DNA from 4 places in the Thioalkalivibrio sp. HL-Eb18 genome. Region 4 is predicted to be linked to each of the others. Evidence: predicted binding sites of a transcription regulator. Region 4 holds the regulator's gene; each other region holds the start of a gene.

Region 1 (4,818 bases), on a different contig from region 4:
GAAGCGAGCCCAGGAAGAGGTCCTGGATATCCGGCGGCGATGGTTTCAGCAGCACCTGGAACTGGTAGTAGTGCTGCAGGCGGTTGGGGTTGTCGCCGTAGCGCCCGTCGGTCGGACGACGGCTGGGCTGGACATAGGCCGCACGCCACGGTTCCGGCCCGATCGAGCGCAGGAAGGTCGCCGGATGGAAAGTGCCGGCCCCCATCTCCATGTCGTAGGGCTGCAGCACCACGCAGCCGTGGTCGTTCCAGTAGTCCTGCAGACGGCGGATCAAGTCCTGGAAGGTCGGGCTGCTGCTGGACGGATTGCGTTCTTGCGACATGCGGGGTCCCGGATCAGGGCAAAGCGCACAGTATATCGGCCGGGCTCCGGCTGCGGCCACCGCCAGTGTAGGCACGGGTGTCTTGCATGCCTCCGATGCAGGCCCATACTGAAGGCCTGACCCTGTTTGGGAGAGACGTCCTGAGCGACCCCCGCGCCAACTCCGAATCGACGATCTCGCCCGAGAACGGCCGACGCTACCGCGCCACGCGCCGCGTAACGGTCGTGGGTGCGGTGGTGAATGCCTTTCTTGCCCTGGCGCAGCTATTGAGTGGGTGGCTGCTGAACTCGCAGGCGCTGATCGCCGACGGCGTGCACACGCTGTCGGACCTGATCACCGATGGTGTGGTGCTGTTCGCCGCCGGCAAGGCCGCCGCCTCGCCCGACCATGACCACCCGTACGGGCACGGGCGCATCGAAACCCTGGCCACCGTGGTCGTCGGCGTGTTCCTGGCACTGGCTGGCCTCGGCATCGCCTGGGCCGCCGGGCAGCGGCTCGTGGATACCGCAGCCGCGACCGGGCCGGCCCCGGCCGCGCTCGCGTTTGCGGTGCTGACTCTGGTCGCCAAGGAAGGGCTCTATCAGTACACCCACCGGGTCGCGAAACGGATCGGATCGCGCATGCTGGATGCCAACGCCTGGCACCACCGCACGGATGCGATCTCCTCGCTGTTCGTCCTGATCGGGGTCGGGGCGGCGGTCGCGGGCTTCCCCTGGGCCGACGCCCTCGCAGCCCTGATCGTCGCCCTGTTCATCCTGCATATCGCCGGACGCCTGATCGTACGCAGCGCGTCCGAACTGATCGACACGGCGCTGGATGCGGAGGAGGTCGCGCGCATCCGTCACACGATCATGGAGGTGCCCGGGGTGAAGGATGCGCACATGCTACGTACGCGGCGTCACGGGAGCGACGTGGTCGCCGATGTGCATATCCAGGTCGCCCCGATGATCTCGGTTTCCGAGGGACACCGGATTGCCGATGCCGTGTACTGGGCCGTCACCCAGCGCCATGAGCGGCTGCGAGATTTTACGGTCCATGTGGATCCGGAAAACGACGAAGATCAGGCCCGCAGCTCGAACCTGCCCCTGCGTCCGGAGGTCGCCGAGGCGGTGCGCGAGGCCTGGGCCGGCACCCCGGAACTGGAGCGCCTGGAGCAGCTCTCCATGCACTATCTGAACGGGCGGATCCACCTGGCCCTGACGCTGCGCCTTGACGGGGCATACACGCCCGCGGAGCTGAACGCTCGGGGCGAGGGCCTGTCACAGTCGCTGCAGAGCCATCCACGACTGACGGGCCGGCTGGGTGAGGTGAAGATCCTCTATCGCCCATGCACCACTGGCGTGCAACAAAACCCTTGATGCACTACTGTGGTGCCGATGACGCACGGTTATTGTGCAGCCTGCCGCGTGGCACGGACCTCATGAGTGCTGAACGACCGTCACAGGGCCAATCGAGCGAGCTGGCATGATGCCTGCATAGACTCGATTCGACGCCGGCCGGGCTCGAATCGGCGCGGCGAACCCAAAGACCAAGAGCAAACCTTAAGGAGACTCCCATGTCCGCAGCCGACGTGCTGAAGCAGATCCAGGAAAAGGAAGTCCGCTTTATCGACTTCCGCTTCACCGACTCCAAGGGCAAGGAACAGCACGTGACCGTGCCGGCCCATGACCTCGACGAAGAGGCCTTCGAAGAAGGGAAGATGTTCGACGGCTCCTCGATCTCCGGCTGGAAGGGCATCAACGAGTCCGACATGATCCTGATGCCGGACGCAGAGTCCGCGGTCATCGACCCGTTCTTCGAAGACATGACCATGAACATCCGCTGCGACGTGGTCGAGCCGGCTACCATGCAGGGCTACGACCGCTGCCCGCGCTCCCTGGCGCGCCGCGCCGAGGCCTACCTGCAGAGCACCGGCATCGCCGACACCGCGCTGTTCGGGCCGGAGAACGAATTCTTCGTGTTCGACGACGTGAAATGGGGTGCCGACCTGTCCGGCTCCTACTGCCGCGTGGACTCCTCCGAGGCCTCGTGGAACTCCGAACGCGTCTACGAGGACGGCAACATCGGCCACCGCCCCGGCGTGAAGGGTGGCTACTTCCCGGTCCCGCCGGTCGACAGCCTGCACGACCTGCGTTCGACGATGTGCGAAGTGATGACCGAGATGGGCCTGGTCACCGAGGTGCACCACCACGAGGTGGCCACCGCCGGCCAGTGCGAGATCGGTGTCGGCCCCGCAACGCTGACGCAGAAGGCCGACGAAGTACAGGTCCTGAAATACGTGATCCAGAATGTCGCCCACATGCACGGCAAGACCGCGACCTTCATGCCCAAGCCGATCGTCGGCGACAACGGCTCCGGCATGCACGTGCACCAGTCGCTGTCCAAGGACGGCAAGAACCTGTTCTCCGGTGATCTGTACGGCGGCCTGTCCGAGACCGCGCTGTACTACATCGGCGGCATCATCAAGCACGCCCGCTCGCTGAACGCCTTCACCAACCCGTCCACCAACAGCTACAAACGTCTGGTGCCGGGCTTCGAGGCACCGGTCATGCTGGCCTACTCCGCGCGCAACCGCTCCGCGTCCATCCGCATCCCGTTCGTGATGAGCCCGAAGGCCCGCCGCATCGAGCTGCGCTTCCCGGACTCCACCGCCAACCCGTACCTGGCCTTCGCCGCGATGCTGATGGCCGGCCTGGACGGCATCCAGAACAAGATCCACCCGGGTGACGCGATGGACAAGAACCTCTACGACCTGCCGCCGGAAGAGGAAAAGGGCATCCCGCAGGTCTGCCATTCGCTGGACCAGGCGCTGGAAGCCCTGAACCAGGATCGCGAATACCTGACCCAGGGTGGCGTGTTCACCGACGACATGATCGATGCCTACATCGACCTGAAGATGGAAGAGGTCACCCGCATGCGCATGACCACCCACCCGGTCGAGTTCGACATGTACTACAGCCTGTAAGGCACTCGCCTCTGGCCCCGAGGGGCCAGAGGCACCGGCCGCCGTGCCCTCCGGGTCCGGCGGCTTTTTTGTGCGCGGACGCCCTCAACGATAGGGGTCGGGCTGGCCTTCGGGGGCCGGATAAAAGCGCTTGTAAGCCCAGTTGTACTGCTCCGGGCAGCGCCGCACCAGGGCCTCCACGTGGGCATTGATCGCCGCAGCCGCGCGGCCGAAGTCGCGGTCGGCCACCTCGGGCCCCGCCTCGATCTCGTGATAGCGAAAACCACGGCCCCGCGGCAGGCGTTCGGCGAACAGGAACACGACATGATCCTCGCGCCCACGCAGCAGGCGCGGAAGCAGGGTCATGGTCAGCGCCGAGCGGCCAAAGAACGGGGCATGCGTACCGGAGGCGCCCTTCGGGCTCTGATCCGGCAGGATCCCGATAATCTCGCCACGATCACGCGCCTGCTGCAGCACGCGCAGCCCGGAGCGGTCGGCCGGGGCCAGGGTGGCACCCGTCGAGGCACGCGCCTCGCGCACCCAACGGTCGATCTCGGGGGTCTTGAACGGGCTGTACAGGGTGGCCATCGGCCCGTGGCAGGCGGCCTGCAGCCCGGCGAACTCCCAGGAACCCAGGTGCGGGGCGCACAGAAACAATGCGCGCCCGCCCTCGCGTTCGCGCAGGCGGGCGTATCGGGCCGGCTCCGCCAGTCGCTCCAGGGTTTGGGCAGAGGCCTGCCAGAGCCAGGGGGACTCGGTCAGCGCCCGACCCATGGCCATCAGCGATCCGCGCCCGACCCGACGGCGCCAGGCGGCATCCTTGTCGGGAAAACAAAGCTCGAGGTTGCGGCGGGTGATCCGGGCGGAACGCGTCGGTCCATACCAGGCCAGCGCGCCAATCAGCCCGCCCAGCGCATGGTTCACGCGCAGCGGCAGACGGGCGAGCAGGCGCAGGCCGCCCGCGATCAGCCGGTCACGCAGATGCCGGCGTTCGGCCATGACCGTGGGGTTCGGATGAGTCGGCCGGCTCTGCCCGCGGCGGGATGCCACCCTCGGTCATCAGCGGCTTGAGGGTCGTGCGCAGGTTGCGGAACAGTCTGGGGTGCTGTGCCTCCTCCTGTGCGAGGAGCTGTTTCATGTGCTCGCGCTGGGTGGGCATCGCGAAGCAGGCCGGGCAGTTGTCGAGGATCACCGGCAGCCCGGCGGCCTCGGCGAAATCCATCGTCTGGCGCTCGCGCACGTAGACCAGCGGGCGGATCACCCGCAGGTCGCCGGCGTCGATCGCGTAATGCGCCTTCATCGTGCGCAGCTGGCCACCGTGGAAGGCACTCATCATGAAGCTCTCGGCCAGGTCATCCAGGTGCTGTCCCAGCGCCAGCACGTTGTAACCTTGTTCGCGCGCGGTGCGATACATCAGGCCGCGTTTCATGCGCGAGCAGAAGGAGCAGAACGAGTCGTTGTCCATGTGCTCGCCAGCCAGCTCCGCGATCGGTTCGGAGACGAAGTGATACGGGATGCCGTAACCACCGAGATAGTCCATCAGGCGCTGCGG
Region 2 (4,818 bases), on a different contig from region 4:
TTCGGCATGCAGGCTGAACGCCGCGCGCAGATGGGGGGCGGGGCCGAACGCCTCGAAACGCCCGGAGCCCCGATAGGCGTGGTACTGCAGGTCCGACTGCGCGACGCCAAAGTCCATGTCGCCCGACCGGATCATGTTGAGATTGAACACGGACCCGCCGGTGCTCTCCGCCGTGCAGCGCATCCCGTGCTCGTCGCGGCGGGTGTTGAACAGACGACACAGGTGCTGGCCCGCCGGGTAATACACGCCGGTGACCCCGCCGGTGCCGATATTGATGAAGCGCGATTCGGCCTGTGTGGTGGTGGCCAGCAGCAGGCTGACCAGGGTGAGCACTGGCAGCAGCCGTTGCAGCCATCGCCGGTCGGTCCTCGTCACACTGGATCGATTCATACGCCCTCCGGGGTATTGCCGGGAACGAATCGCGGCAGTGCCGAGGATTCTAGGGAGACGTCGATCAAATAGCACGTTCGCATTCAGGTCGATTGTGCCTGCGGGCGGGGACGATGGGGGCAGCCCCGCCTTTGGATATCCGCGGTCCTGTGCAGGACCCTCTTCAAGCAGGATCAAGGACACGCCCGACAGGCGTGCCCTTTATGGCGCGCGGCGACGGGCCGCGGTGTGTTCGGCTAGGCCGGAAAACGGGACCCCTGAAGCCGGTTTCGGCGAAGTATCAGCCCAAGCAGGCCGAGCCCCAGGCCCATCAGCAGCATCGTCTTCGGTTCGGGGACGGTGCCGACCGCGCTCGAACGGTAATAGACGCTGATATGCGAGATGTTGCGTGTAGCCGCACCCGGATAGTTGAAGGGCGGTTGGGTAAAGGGTGAGCTGTATTCCCCGTTCATTCCGGTCATCAGGAACCCGACGAGGTTGGTGCCGTTGCCATGGCTGAACACGAACAGCAGGTCTTCATAGTCCCATTCGGAATCGAGGCTCCATTGCCCGTTGTGGCGATTGCCATCAAAGCTGGCGAGGGTCGAGCTGTTCGACCCGGGGGAGGTCCAGCGGCCGTCGAACAGCCAGTCGCTGATCCCGAAGAACCCGGTATCGCCCGCGGTATTTACCAGCCAGCTGGAGGGGTCCCCGGTGGTGGAGTCGGTGGCCGCACCATCCAAAGGCGACAAAATTTGGCAGCCGATATTGTTGCTGACCTTGTCGCCGACGTTGCCGGACAGGGCACTGCAATCGAGAAGTGCGGCCTGGGTGGCCCCGGAAAGCGACAGGGTCAACAGGAGCAACGTCCCGGCCAGGAACGAGGGCAAAGGCTTGCATGACATCGGGCTTATCTCCATGGGACGAAAGTCCCTCCATGGTGTCTCATGAATGCGGCGGGGACGGGGATCGTCCGAAAGTGCCATCACTCACAAGGCGGGAATGCAGCACGCTTCGTGCCATGTTCGACGAGATGGGGGATTCGGCTGCTGAAACAACCGCTTGCGGGAATTGCTTTGAGGAGGCGGTCGCGGGGTATAGCCAAGATGTAAAAAAACCGGACATGTCCGGTCGAGGCCAGCGATTCATTGTGGATCGGGGAGCCTGAACGCAATGATGGCGCCACCTGGGCGCCATCATGCCGAAGCCGAGCAGGAGGTGATCAGGCTGCCATCGTGTCCCTGCGCGCTTTGCGGCGGACGACGATACCCAGCAAGCCCAGACCCAGACCCAATAGCAGCAGAGTGTGGGGTTCGGGGACACGGCCGCCGGGGCGGTAGTAGATGCTGACGTGGGAGATGTCGCGGTCGTTTCCTGCCCCCGGCAGCGGGAACGGCGGTCGGCTGAAGGGCGTGGAATAGGAGCCGCTGTAACCGGTCATCAGATAGCCAACCAGGTTCGTGTTGCCGCCGTCCTTGAACAGGAACAGGAGGTCTCCGTAGACGAAGCTCGGATCGAGTGTCCAGGTGCCGCTCAGAGAGTGGCCATTCAGGGTGACCAGGTTGAGTGTCGGGTCCGCCGGATCAAATTCCAGCGGATCGCCGTTGCTGTCGGGCGGGTCTTCCCAGCGACCATCGAACTGCCAGTCGCTGATACCAAAAAAACCCGTGCCACCGGCGGTGTTGACGATCCAGTTGGCTGAGTCGCCGCCCACAGGGTCGTTCGCATTGCCATCGAGCGGCTGGAGTACCTGGCAGCCGATGTTGCTGGTAACGCGATCCTCGAGGCCCCCGTCCAGGCTTTCGCAGCTAATAAACGAAGCCTGTGCGGCGCCGGAAAGGCCCAGGCCCAGCAACAGGGCGGCACTCGCGAAATAGGGTGTAATGCGTATGGGTTTCATTCGATGCACCTTCCCTGGGAATAGCCCCCTGGGTAGCTTGCGCGGATCCGGCCCATCCGGTCCTTGTGCATGCAGGGGTATGCAGAAAAGGTGCCATGCGGGCTCGGTACAAAGAATCCACACGCAAAAACATATGGATAGGCGAATGTCCATGCGCTCGAGCATGGCGCGAAGGGTATGGGTGTAAAAAAGTGTGACGCTGGTTGGGCATCCATTTGGATGACAGGCCTAGTGCGCACGTGGTTAGAGGGCGGTGGCCGTATGCCGGCTTCCACGCCGGTTCGAGATCGGGTGTAAAGAAACAGGACACTAATGGTGAGTACGGGGCGCATCGGTTGGCCTCGCTACCGCACCGGTCTCGTGAAAGAACGGAAACTCGTCTAGGCGATTGAAAAAAAGGAAATAATGTCGGTATTGCGTGGCGTGCCGAATCGCGGGTGGCGGGGCCTTGCCGGCGTGGTCGCCTGAAAAAAAGCCCCGCATCCCCTATCATTACGCGTCTTTGTTTCCCCCTTCCCAGGCCTGCGCCGGTGAATCGGCGCGCCGGGAAACCGAATCCACGAAAGTAATGAAACGGGAGATCCGAATGTTTTCGATCGACATGAGCATCCACGGCTACGACGACGAACTCTGGGGCGCCATCAGCAAGGAGGCGCAGCGCCAGGAAGAGCACATCGAGCTGATCGCGTCGGAGAACTACACCAGCCCGCGCGTGATGGAGGCCCAGGGCTCCGTGCTGACCAACAAGTACGCCGAGGGCTATCCGGGCAAGCGCTACTACGGTGGCTGCGAGTACGTGGACATCGTCGAGCAGCTCGCCATCGACCGACTCAAGCAGCTCTATGGCGCCGACTACGCCAACGTGCAGCCGCATTCCGGCTCGCAGGCCAACGCGGCCGTGTACATGGCCCTGCTGCAGCCGCATGACACCGTGCTCGGCATGAGCCTGGACGCCGGCGGGCACCTGACCCACGGCGCCAAGCCGAACTTCTCCGGCAAGATCTACAACGCGGTGCAGTACGGCATCACCGACGAGGGCCTGATCGACTACGACGAGGTCCAGCGCCTGGCCACCGAGCACCAGCCGAAGATGATCGTCGCCGGCTTCTCCGCCTACTCGCGCGTGGTCGACTGGAAGCGCTTCCGCGAGATCGCCGATTCCGTGGGCGCCTACCTGATGGTGGACATGGCCCATGTCTCCGGGCTGATCGCCGCCGGCGAATACCCGAATCCGATCGACCATGCCCACGTGGTCACCTCCACCACGCACAAGTCCCTGCGCGGGCCGCGTGGCGGTTTTATCCTTTCCAAGGGTCAGCCGGAGCTGAACAAGAAGTTCCAGTCGCTGATCTTCCCCGGCACCCAGGGGGGTCCGTTGATGCACGTGATCGCCGGCAAGGCGGTGGCGTTCAAGGAGGCCCTGGAGCCGGAATTCAAGACCTACCAGAAGCAGGTGATCGCCAACGCCCGCGCGATGGCCGAGGTCCTGGTCGAGCGCGGCTATGACATCGTCTCCGGCGGCACCGACAACCACCTGTTCCTGCTGAGCCTGGTCTCCAAGGGTATGACCGGCAAGGCCGCGGACGCCGCGCTCGGCCGCGCCAATATCACGGTCAACAAGAACGCGGTGCCGAACGACCCGCAGTCGCCGTTCGTGACCTCCGGTATCCGCATCGGCACCGCCGCGCTCACGACCCGCGGCTTCACCGAGGCCGAGTCGCGCGAGCTGGCGGGCTGGATCGCCGACGTGCTGGATGACCACGAGAACGAGCAGGTGATCGACGCGACCCGCGCCAAGGTCGTCGAGATCTGCCGTCGGTTCCCGGTCTACGGCGCGGCCGAATAACGCGACGTAGCGGCGGCTCGCCATGCGCTGCCCGGCCTGTGGTGCTCAGGACACGCGTGTGGTCGACTCGCGCACGGCCGGTCCGGAGCAGGAACAGATCCGGCGTCGGCGCGAGTGCCGCGAGTGCCGGGCGCGCTTCACCACCTTCGAGCGGGCGGAGTTCAGCCTGCCGCGGGTGGTCAAGCGCTCCGGCGAACGGGTCGCGTTCGACGAGGACAAGCTGCGTAGCGGTCTGCGCCGGGCGTTGCACAAGCGCCCGGTGAAGACCGAGGATGTCGAACGCGTGATCGACGACATCAAGCGGCAGCTCGCCTCCCTGGCGGCCCCCGAGGTCAAGTCCGACCGCATTGGCGAGATGGTCCTGGCGGCCTTGCATGCCCTGGACCATGTGGCCTATATCCGTTTTGCCTCCATCTATCTGAGCTTTGCCAGCGTGCAGTCCTTCCGCGAGGCCATCGAGCGCCTCGAGGATGACCTGACACCGGAGATGCGTCGCTCGCAGCTGCGCCTGATCGATGAGGGACTCGCCGACACGGACGCCTCCGCACCGGGCGATTCGCAGGAGGGCAGTTGATGGCACAGCCGGGACACGAGCAGGCGGTGGAGGACCGGCGTCACATGGCGCGGGCGCTGGAGCTGGCCGATCTTGGCCGCTTCAGCGCCGATCCCAATCCTCGGGTGGGCTGCGTGCTGGTGCGCGAGG
Region 3 (4,818 bases), on a different contig from region 4:
CGCGCCCCGAGGAGGATCACACCGGCCAGCGCCGCGGCGGCACCCGTGAAGTGGACAATGCCGGAGCCGGCGTAGTCGAGGTAGCCGATCTGGTCGAGGAAGCCCTCGCCCCAGCTCCAGAAGCCCTGGATCGGGTAGATGAAGCCGGTCAGCACGACCGCAAAGGCGAGGAAGGCCCACAGCTTCATCCGTTCGGCCACGGCACCCGAGACGATGGACATCGCGGTGGCCACGAACACGACCTGGAAGAAGAAGTCCGCACGATCGGAGTAGTAGATGTCGCCACCGCTACCCAGCACCTCGCCTACGGCATTGTCACCGGTGATCAGGAAGCCCAGGCTCGGGATCACGGAGCTCAGGCCATCGCCGTACATAATGTTGTAGCCAATCAGCATGTACATGATGCTGGCGATCGAATAAAGGGCGATGTTCTTGGTCGCGATTTCGGCGACACTCTTGGTGCGCACCATCCCGGCCTCGAGCATAGTAAAGCCCGCGGCCATCCACATCACCAGTGCACCGGCCACCAGAAAGTAAAAGGTGTCCATCGCATAGGCGAGTTCGACAACTTGTTGTTCAATTTCCATGATTGAAATTCCTCATTCGATGGAAGAGCGAAAACCCTTAAAGGGCTTCCGGGCCGGTCTCGCCCGTGCGAATACGCACGACCTGCTCCACCGGGGTGATAAAAATCTTTCCGTCGCCGATCTTGCCCGTGCTGGCAGACTTGGAAATGGCCTCGACCACCTGATCGACCAGGTTTTCGTCGACAGCCACTTCCAGTTTCACCTTGGGCAGAAAATCGACCACATATTCGGCACCGCGATAGAGCTCGGTATGGCCGCGCTGACGACCAAAACCCTTGACTTCGGTCATGGTCATCCCTTGCACGCCGATCTCCGAGATCGCCTCGCGAACATCATCAAGCTTGAACGGCTTGATCACGGCGGTAATCATCTTCATGTCGGGCTCCTTGGGCGGGGCCGCCGAATGGCAGCCCCGCGGTTACTTGAGTGGAAAAGCCGGGTTTAGAACGTCTTGGTCCAGCCCACCCAGGCGCCAACGTCCTCGTCGGATTCGTCGACGTATTCGAGGTTGAAGCTGAACTCGCCCCAGTCGCCGGCATCGCGCGCGAGACTGGCGGTGTAGTGGGTGTAGTTGTCGAGATCGGAGTCATCGAAGTTGGTGCGACCCACGAGGAAACCGGCGCTGTAGACATCCATGAACGGGATGTCCAGACCGGCGTAGTAATACATGTCCTTTTTCTCGAGCGCCGAGTCGCTGCTGTCATTCACGACATACGCCATACCGGTGTACAGCCCAACCGGCCCCGTATCGAACGAAACCTCGCCATAAACTTCCCCGAAATCGGCGCTCAGGGAACCGCTGTCGTCGCGGGCATCGGGATAGGCGTAGTACAGGTAGCCAACGTCGTAGCCGAAGCCATTATCGAACTCGTCGGCGAAACCGAGATAAAGATCCATCTCGTAGCTGGTGTCGTCCCCAAAATCGACATTGGAGAGCCAGGTACCAACATAGAAACCGGACTCATGTTCGTAATCAATGCCGCCCTGGATTGCGGCGCCATCATCGGTTTCGGAATAACCGCGGAAGTAGTAGTTGGAGACTGCCCCAATGTTCACGGAAAGCTCCGCGGTGGCAGTCGAGGTAAAGGCCACACCGCCGGTGGAGCCGACAGTGACAATGGCGGCGGCCAGCGCGGAACGAGTGAACTTCTTCATATTGTGTTCTCCCAGTTGTGCAATCGAGTGTCGCGTAGTCGACACCCGGTCCTTGCACGGGCCGTGCCATATCGGGAAAACGGAGCCAGATCGGCTTTTCACAACACCTGTTGCGGTAGAACGACGCAGGCGCGCACGAAAACGGTGCGCACTAAAAGTGCACACGCACCATATTGGTTCAATAAATGAGGGATCTGTGACCGGCCGCACGGCCGGGGTCGAGGCGAACTAGGACAGGAACAGACGCAAAAGGATCAGGCGGAGGCCGGGAGGGTGCCGCGTTCGACCACAATACCCACCTCGGCCACACCGGCGACCGCACCGGGCTTGCCCAGTTCGATGCGCACCCACGGGGTGCGAAACTCGGCCATCAGGGCCTCCGCGACCTCCTCGGCCAGGGACTCCAGCAAGGCGTGGGGTTCGCGGGTGACGATCGCGCGTACCGCGTTGGCCACGGCCTCGTAATCGACCGTGTCGGTAATCTCGCCCGAATGGGCGGCAATACGCGTGTCGGTGGCCAGCTGGATATCAAAGCGCAGGGGGCGCTGGATGCGCTGCTCCCAGTCATAGACGCCGACGACGGCATCAATGCGCAGATCCTTGAGGTAGATTCGATCCATCTCGTACCTTCGCGGTCCGGCCGTGGTGGCCGGCGCCTATCGTACTGGCTTGCCCACAACAGGTACACCGAACCGCTATCATGGCGCGGCCGCTTCCGAAGGACACTCCCGATGCCCGAGCGCTTTCACGATCTGCCCTGGCCAGACAATCCGGATGGGTCCCCCCGAAGGGTGGGCGTGGAGATCGAGATGGCCGGCGTCTCGCTCGAATGCATGGCCGAGGCGATCCGCGCCGAGTTCGGCGGGCAGGTCCGCTGTGAAAGCCCGTTCGTCGCCCGGGTCTGCGATACGGACCAGGGTGATTTCCAGGTCGAGCTGGATGCCAGGGTACTGAAGGACCGGGCATACCGCAGCCACCTGCGGCGGCTGGGGATCGAACTCGACGATTCCGACGAGGCCGCGCTGGACCGCTGGCTGGCCGATGCCGCCGGGCGGCTGGTACCGCACGAGATCGTCGCACCGCCGATAACGGCCTCGGCGCTTCCCCGCCTGGATCGCGTTCGGGCCGCACTGCAGGAAGCCGGTGCCCTTGGGACAGAACGCTCGCTGCTCTACGCGTTCGGGCTGCAGCTCAATATCGAGATCCACAGCTCCGAGGCCGCCTGGATCCTGGATGTCCTGCGGGCCTTCCTGCTGCTGTACGAGATGCTGGCGAACGCGGGCGAGATCGACCTGGCGAGACGCCTGTCCCCCTACATCCGCGCATTCCCCGGCACCTTTGTACGCGAGACCCTGAACCCGGACTTCCACCCGGACCAGGGCGAGCTGATCGACCATTACCTCGCGCACAACACCACGCGCAATCGGCCGCTGGACATGCTGCCGCTGTATGCCGAACTGGACCCGAAACGTATCGACGCGGCCCCGGTAGAACATGAGCTGGTCAAGGCCCGGCCCGCGTTCCACTATCGCCTGCCTAACTGCGAGATCGATGACCCCGAATGGAGCCTGGCCCACCCCTTTAACGGCTGGGTCGAAGTGGAACGGCTCGCCGCGGACCGGGAACGGCTGCAGCGAATGAGCCGTGAATACCTGGAACGCCCCACCCAGGCACTGGGCCGCTGGGCCGACGACTGGGCCAGGAAGCTGCGTGGCTGGTTCTGAATACGACGCCATGAGCCACACCGGGCCGGTTCGGCGTCCGGTGGTCGCAATCACCGGCCCCGACCAGGGCGGGGGCCCGACCTGGCTGTTCACCGCACTGGCCGTCTGGCGCGCCGGCGGACGCCCCCTGCGCGTACGCCCCGGCAAGCCGCGCCCCCATCGAACATTCGACGCGCTGGTGGTCGGGGGCGGTGCGGACGTTGACCCCGAACTGTACGGGGAGTCGCTGCCTCAGGGCCCGAATCCGGAGGCCATTCGCGGCGCGGAACGCCGTCTGTCACAACGATTGATCGGGTATCTGTTCTATCCCGCGCTTTGGTTACTGCGCCGATTGTTCCAGTCGCACGGCGGCGTGCTGGACGTCGAGCGTGACCGTCTGGAAAAGGCGCTGATCCATCGCGCGCTGGACGAGCACCGCCCGATACTGGGCATCTGCCGCGGGATGCAGCTGATCAACGTGGTGCGCGGCGGGACGCTACAGCAGGATCTGGCCGAGTTCTATGTCGAGACCCCACAGGCCCGCAGCCTGCTGCCGGTCAAGCCGGTCATGCTCGACGGCCGTAGCCATCTGGCCGAGATACTGGGCGCGGACACGATCCATGTGAACGCGCTGCACAATCAGGCGGTGGACCAACTGGGCCAGGGGATACGGATCGTCGGGCGCGAGGAGACAGGTGTCGTCCAGGCGATCGAGGCCGAACACGGCTGGTGTATCGGCGTGCAGTGGCACCCCGAATACCTGCCGCAGAAGACCCGCCACCAGCGCCTGTTCCGGGCGCTAGTAGCGGCCACGCAGTCGGCCTGATCAGGCTTCCAGGGCTCGAGTCGGGCCAAAGAACTCGAAGAAACAACGCTCGTCCGGCACGCCCAGTTCACGCAACTGCTGACGGACCTGCCGCATGAAGGGCGTCGGACCCAGGAAATACACGTCGACCTCGGTGCGATGGGGGAGCCACTCGGCGAGCTTGTCCCGGGTCAGGAAACCGGTCGCGTCGGCAACATCCTCGTTGGCAGGCTCGCTGTAACAGAAGTACGGGCGCAGGTGATCGTGCTCGCGCGCCCGCGCCTCGACCTGTTCGCGAAAGGCATGGACACCGGCGTGGCGAGCGCAATGAATGAAGTGCACCTTGCGTCCGGCCTGCAGTGCCGGGTCCAGCATGGCCATGGTCGGGGTAATCCCCACACCCGCCGAGATCAGGGCCAGCGGACGGTCGCTTTCGCGCAGGACGAAATCACCGGCCGGCGGGGTGAGCTCCAGCACACCGTCCTCCTGGATGCGGTCGTGCAGAAAGCGCGACACCCGGCCCTCCGGCTCCCGCTTCACGCTGATGCGCAGCCCGTCCGCACCCGGC
Region 4 (4,818 bases):
GTCGTGCATGGACAACCGGGAGGTATCAACGGTCAGATCGGCCTCGGCCGCGACATGCCCGAGCCAGTCGCGCTCGCGCTCGATCGCATCGACCAGCGGGACGCCGTCGCGCGCCAACGGGTGTCGCCGGCGTGTCAGGTGGTAACGGCGCAGCAGAACCTCGCTGGAGGCCTGCAGGAACATCACCTCGACCTGCAGCCCCTTGCCCCTGAGTTCGCGCAGCAGGTCGGCAAAGCCCTCCAGCGCCGCCAGCCCGCTGCGGACATCCACCCCGACTGCCAGATGCCGGTCTTCGTCCGCGTCGTAGTCACCACTGCGGACCTGTTCGATCAGTCCGGGCAGCAGCGGCAGGGGCAGATTGTCGACGCAGAAATAGCCGGCGTCCTCCAGGGTGTGCAGGGCGACCGTCTTGCCGGAACCCGACAGACCACTGACCAGCAACAGTCGCATTCAGCCCTCCGGGTCCGGGTTGGGGACCGTGGTGGCGGGGATCGCACGATGGTAGGGCGGCTCCTCGGGCTCACCGCTCATCTGCCGGCGCTGGCGCGCGCGCAGGTCGTCCCCGGCAACGTAGCCCTGCATGTGCAGCATGTGGTTGCGTACCGCCGCCTCGATCATCACGGCGATGTTGCGCCCCGGCGCGACCGGCAGGCTGATCAGCGGGATGCGCAGCCCGAGGATGTCGATCTCCCCGCGGCGGCCGTTCAGGCGGTCGTCCGGCACCGGCGAGGGCTCGTTGTGATCACGCAAGTCGATGATCAGCCGCAGGTATTTGCCGCCCTTGATCGCGGAGTCCCCGTACATCGCGCGGACGTTCAGCACGCCCAGCCCCCGGACCTCGAGCAGGTCCTGCAGCAGGGCCGGGCAGTGCCCACGCACGATATCCGGGGCGATACGGGCGAACTCCGGCGCATCGTCGGCAATCAGCCGGTGCCCGCGCGAGATCAGCTCCAGCGCCACCTCGCTCTTGCCGACGCTGGACGCCCCGCTAATCAGCACGCCGATCCCGAGGATCTCCATGAACACGCCATGGCGGACTTCGAAGTGGGCCAGCCGCTGCTGCAGGAAGTAGCGCAGCAGGGAGATAATCTCGTGGCTGCTGGTCGAGGAGCACAGGATCAGCGGCAGCTGCTCCTCGGGGACGTCCGGCATCTCCGAGAACGGACAGGTGTCCTCGGCGAAGATCACCGCGGTCGTGCCGGTGCGGGCCATCTCCAGGATCAACTGCTCGCGCTGTTCGTCGCTCAGCCGCGCGATATAGCGCGCCTCGAAATCACCGATGACCTGGATGCGGTTCGGCCGAATCAGGTTGAGGTGCCCGGCCAACGGCAGGTCGTCGCCATCACCGCCCACCAGGTTGCGGTCGGGGGCGACCTGCTCGCCGTGGACGTAGCGCAGGTCGAGGCGGTTGCCCATCGCCTGGATCAGGGATTCGACGGTGATGTCGCGCGCGATGCCGCCCTCTCCCAGTGCCTCGTTCATGCACGAGTCTCCGGCATCGCTGGCGCGGGGTGTCGTAATCGGGGAAGCGCTGCCGGGAGAGCCATGCTCAAGCGTCGCCGAAGGCCCGGGTCAGTTCACGCTCCAGGCCGTCGGCATCGCCGGCGCGGCGGAGCGCCGCAATATTGTCGGGCTGCGAGAGACCACGGGCCAGTTGCGCCAGGAGATCCAGGTGCGCACTGGTGGCCGCCTCGGGGACCAGCAGCGCGATCAGGATATCCACCGGCTCGTGATCCATGGCGTCGAAGTCGACCCCTTGGTCCAGCCGCAGGACCGCGACACGGGGGGCATCAAGCTCGGCCAGGCGCCCATGCGGGATGGCCACGCCATGCCCCAGACCAGTGGAGCCAAGCTTCTCGCGGGCAGACAGGGCCTCGAAGATGGCCCCGCTGGCCGGGCCGGCGGACTCCTCGCCGCCGACGGCCAGCAACTCGGCCAGGGTCTCGAGCGCCCGTTTCTGGCTGGAACACTCGGGCTCCAGCCGGATACGGTCGCGGGTGATCAGCTCGGCAATGGTCATTGCGTTACAGGGCCTGTTCGCGGTTGCGCTGGGCGCCCTCGGCGCGGTGATGGTCCTTGACCTTTTCCTTGTGCTTGATCAGCTGGCGATCCACCTTGTCGATCAGCCCATCGATCGCCGCATACATATCCTCGTGACTGGCTTCGGCGTGGATGTGATTGCCGCTGACCTGGAGATTGGCCTCCGCCTTGTTGTTCAGGTTCTGGTTTTTCTCGTGGGTCAGCACCACATGCACGTCGATCACTTTGTCGAAGTGGCGCTCCAGCTTGGCGAACTTTTCGTTCACGTAGTCGCGCAGGGCGTCGGTGATATCGACGTGATGGCCGGTCAGGTTGATCTGCATGGTCAGGCTCCTTTCTGCTTGGTTCCGCTGGGCATGCTCGCCATCTGCCGGCGTTCGCTGGAAGACGGTATGTGCATGGCCTCGCGGTACTTGGCCACGGTGCGTCGGGCCACATTAATGCCCCGATCCGACAGGATCTGGGCCAGTTTTGCATCACTCAGTGGCTTGTTCGGGGTCTCGCCACCAATCAATTCCCGAATCATGGCACGGATCGCGGTCGCCGAGCATTCGCCGCCGTCGGCCGTCCCGACATGACTGGAAAAGAAGTACTTGAACTCGAATACCCCACGCGGGGTGTGCATGTATTTCTGTGTGGTCACCCGCGAGATGGTCGACTCGTGCATCTCCAGGGCCTCGGCGATATCGCGCAGGATCAACGGCTGCATCGCGACCTCACCATGCTCCAGAAACCCCTGCTGGCGTTCGACGATGGCTTGGGCCACCCGCAGCAGGGTGTCGTTGCGGCTGTGCAGGCTCTTCAGGAACCAGCGCGCCTCCTGCAGCTGATCGCGCATAAACGCGCTGTCGCGGGCATCGGAGACCTGCCGCACCATGCCCGCATAGAGATCGTTGATGCGAATGCGCGGGGCAATCTCCGGATTCAGGTCCACACGCCAGCCATCGCGGTCATGGCGGACATAGACATCCGGCACGACGTATTCCGAAGTGGACTCGCTGATCTGGGCACCGGGCCGCGGGTTCAGGGTGCGGATCAAGTCCAGCGCCCGCGCCAGCTCGTCCGGGTCGCGTACCCCGGACTGGCGCTGCAGGGCCCGGTAGTCCCGCTTGGCCAGGCTCTCCATGCCGTTTTCCAGGATGGCTCGGGCCGCATCGCGTGCCGGGGCATCCGGCGCCAGATGGCGCAGCTGGATCTCCAGGCACTCGCGCAGGTCCCGCGCACCGACGCCCAGCGGGTCGCACTGCTGAATCCAGTGCAGCACCGCCTCGACCTCGTCGACCCCCACTGGTTCGTCCTCGCCCTGGCTGATCATCTCTGCCAGCGCCTCGAGGTCGCCGTCCAGATAGCCGTCCGGGCTGATCGCGTCGATCAGCGCCGCGCCGATGCGCTGGTCGCGTGGAGTCAGGTGGCTCAGATGCAGCTGCCAGAGCAGGTGATCCTGCAGCCCCTCGTCCTCGCCGTCGGAGGTATTCTCGAGCGGATCGCGATCATCCAGGCCGCGCGGGCTCGGGGCGGGCTCGTAGATGTCGTCCCAGCGGCTGTCGGTACTCAACTCCTCGGGGATCACGTCATCGCCGGCCGTGTCGGACTGCATGCGATCCCCGTCGACCCGTTCACCCCCTTCCTCCGGGCGCTCGGGCGGGGCCTCCTCGCCCTCGTCCTCCACCTGCTCGAGCATGGGGTTGCTTTCCAGCGCCTGCTGGATCTCCGCCTGCAACTCCAGCGTGGAAAGCTGCAGCAGGCGGATCGCCTGCTGCAGCTGCGGGGTCATCGTTAGCGTCTGCCCCAGCTGCAGATTGAGCCCGGGCTTCAGCATCGCGGTTTGAGGTCCATCGTGACCATTAAGATCATCTTAAAAGGACTCGTCGAGACATGCCCAAAGGAAGTACTCACAGCCGAAAGTTTTCGCCGAGATACACCCGGCGCACCTGGGGATCATCCAGCAGTTCCTGCGGGGTCCCCACGCTCAGGATGCGGCCCTCACTAAGAATATAGGCTCTGTCGCAGATTCCGAGGGTCTCGCGCACGTTGTGGTCGGAAATCAGCACGCCGATCCCGCGCTGGGCCAGATGCCCAATCACCGCCTGGATATCGCCCACGGAAATCGGGTCCACGCCGGCGAACGGCTCGTCCAGGCAGATAAAGCGCGGGTCACCGGCCAGTGCCCGCGCGATCTCGGCACGGCGGCGCTCGCCCCCGGACAGGGCAATCCCCGGGCTGTGGCGCACCGTCTCCAGCTGAAATTCCTCGATCAGGGCATCGCCGATGCGGCGACGTTCGTGGCGATCAAGCTCCGGCCGCAGCTCCAGCACCGCCTGCAGATTGTCCCACACGCTCAGCCGCCGGAAGATCGAGGCCTCCTGCGGCAGGTAGCCCAGCCCGGCCCGGGCCCGTGAATGGATCGGGGCCCGGGTGATGTCCCGGTCACCCAGCGTGATACGGCCGCGATTGGGCCGGATCAGGCCGACCAGGCTGTAGAAACAGGTGGTCTTGCCTGCGCCGTTCGGGCCCAGCAGGCCCACGACCTCCCCTGGTGCCAGATCAACGTCGACACGATCCAGCACCGTACGCTTGCCATAGCGCTTGGTCAGCTCGCGTCCGGTCAGATAGCCGGCCATCGGCGGGGGGTCGCCACCGGCCACTGCGGGCGCGCTGGTGTCGAGCTCGGTCATTCGTCGTCTTCGCGGGGCTGAATCGTGATGCGTACACGCTCGTCATCGGTCTCGCCACGCTCGGCCTCGATCACGTCCGTCTCCAGGTCGTAGACGATGCGCT

What was found. The regulator sigma-54, encoded in region 4, starts transcription at its own class of promoters, with help from an activator protein. The targets are predictions, from matches to a motif close to TGGCANGNTNCNTGCTT.
Region 1: glnA (glutamate--ammonia ligase) is a predicted target of sigma-54. The motif match lies at 1,783-1,799, and genes of this name have one in related genera.
Region 2: F813_RS0104005 (PEP-CTERM sorting domain-containing protein) is a predicted target of sigma-54. The motif match lies at 2,349-2,365, and genes of this name have one in related genera.
Region 3: F813_RS0110535 (TorF family putative porin) is a predicted target of sigma-54. The motif match lies at 1,795-1,811, and genes of this name have one in related genera.

Annotation. Positions count from the first base shown of each region.
Region 1 is NZ_KB822962.1:117,753-122,570, forward strand. Features, by position in the region: gene glyQ (glycine--tRNA ligase subunit alpha) at 1-322, opposite strand, end outside; gene F813_RS0103285 (cation diffusion facilitator family transporter) at 409-1,680, shown strand; gene glnA (glutamate--ammonia ligase) at 1,878-3,287, shown strand; gene F813_RS0103295 (lysophospholipid acyltransferase family protein) at 3,372-4,265, opposite strand; gene F813_RS0103300 (ATP-binding protein) at 4,240-4,818, opposite strand, start outside.
Region 2 is NZ_KB822963.1:8,272-13,089, reverse strand. Features, by position in the region: gene F813_RS0104015 (TAXI family TRAP transporter solute-binding subunit) at 1-390, opposite strand, end outside; gene F813_RS0104010 (PEP-CTERM sorting domain-containing protein) at 627-1,259, opposite strand; gene F813_RS0104005 (PEP-CTERM sorting domain-containing protein) at 1,592-2,269, opposite strand; gene glyA (serine hydroxymethyltransferase) at 2,856-4,115, shown strand; gene nrdR (transcriptional regulator NrdR) at 4,138-4,689, shown strand; gene ribD (bifunctional diaminohydroxyphosphoribosylaminopyrimidine deaminase/5-amino-6-(5-phosphoribosylamino)uracil reductase RibD) at 4,689-4,818, shown strand, end outside.
Region 3 is NZ_KB822972.1:88,587-93,404, reverse strand. Features, by position in the region: gene F813_RS0110545 (ammonium transporter) at 1-587, opposite strand, end outside; gene F813_RS0110540 (P-II family nitrogen regulator) at 625-963, opposite strand; gene F813_RS0110535 (TorF family putative porin) at 1,029-1,742, opposite strand; gene folB (dihydroneopterin aldolase) at 1,997-2,362, opposite strand; gene F813_RS0110525 (amidoligase family protein) at 2,474-3,466, shown strand; gene F813_RS0110520 (gamma-glutamyl-gamma-aminobutyrate hydrolase family protein) at 3,477-4,271, shown strand; gene hmpA (NO-inducible flavohemoprotein) at 4,272-4,818, opposite strand, start outside.
Region 4 is NZ_KB822966.1:53,909-58,726, reverse strand. Features, by position in the region: gene rapZ (RNase adapter RapZ) at 1-450, opposite strand, end outside; gene hprK (HPr(Ser) kinase/phosphatase) at 451-1,482, opposite strand; gene F813_RS0106825 (PTS sugar transporter subunit IIA) at 1,550-2,020, opposite strand; gene hpf (ribosome hibernation-promoting factor, HPF/YfiA family) at 2,025-2,363, opposite strand; gene F813_RS0106815 (RNA polymerase factor sigma-54) at 2,366-3,859, opposite strand; gene lptB (LPS export ABC transporter ATP-binding protein) at 3,933-4,661, opposite strand; gene lptA (lipopolysaccharide transport periplasmic protein LptA) at 4,712-4,818, opposite strand, start outside.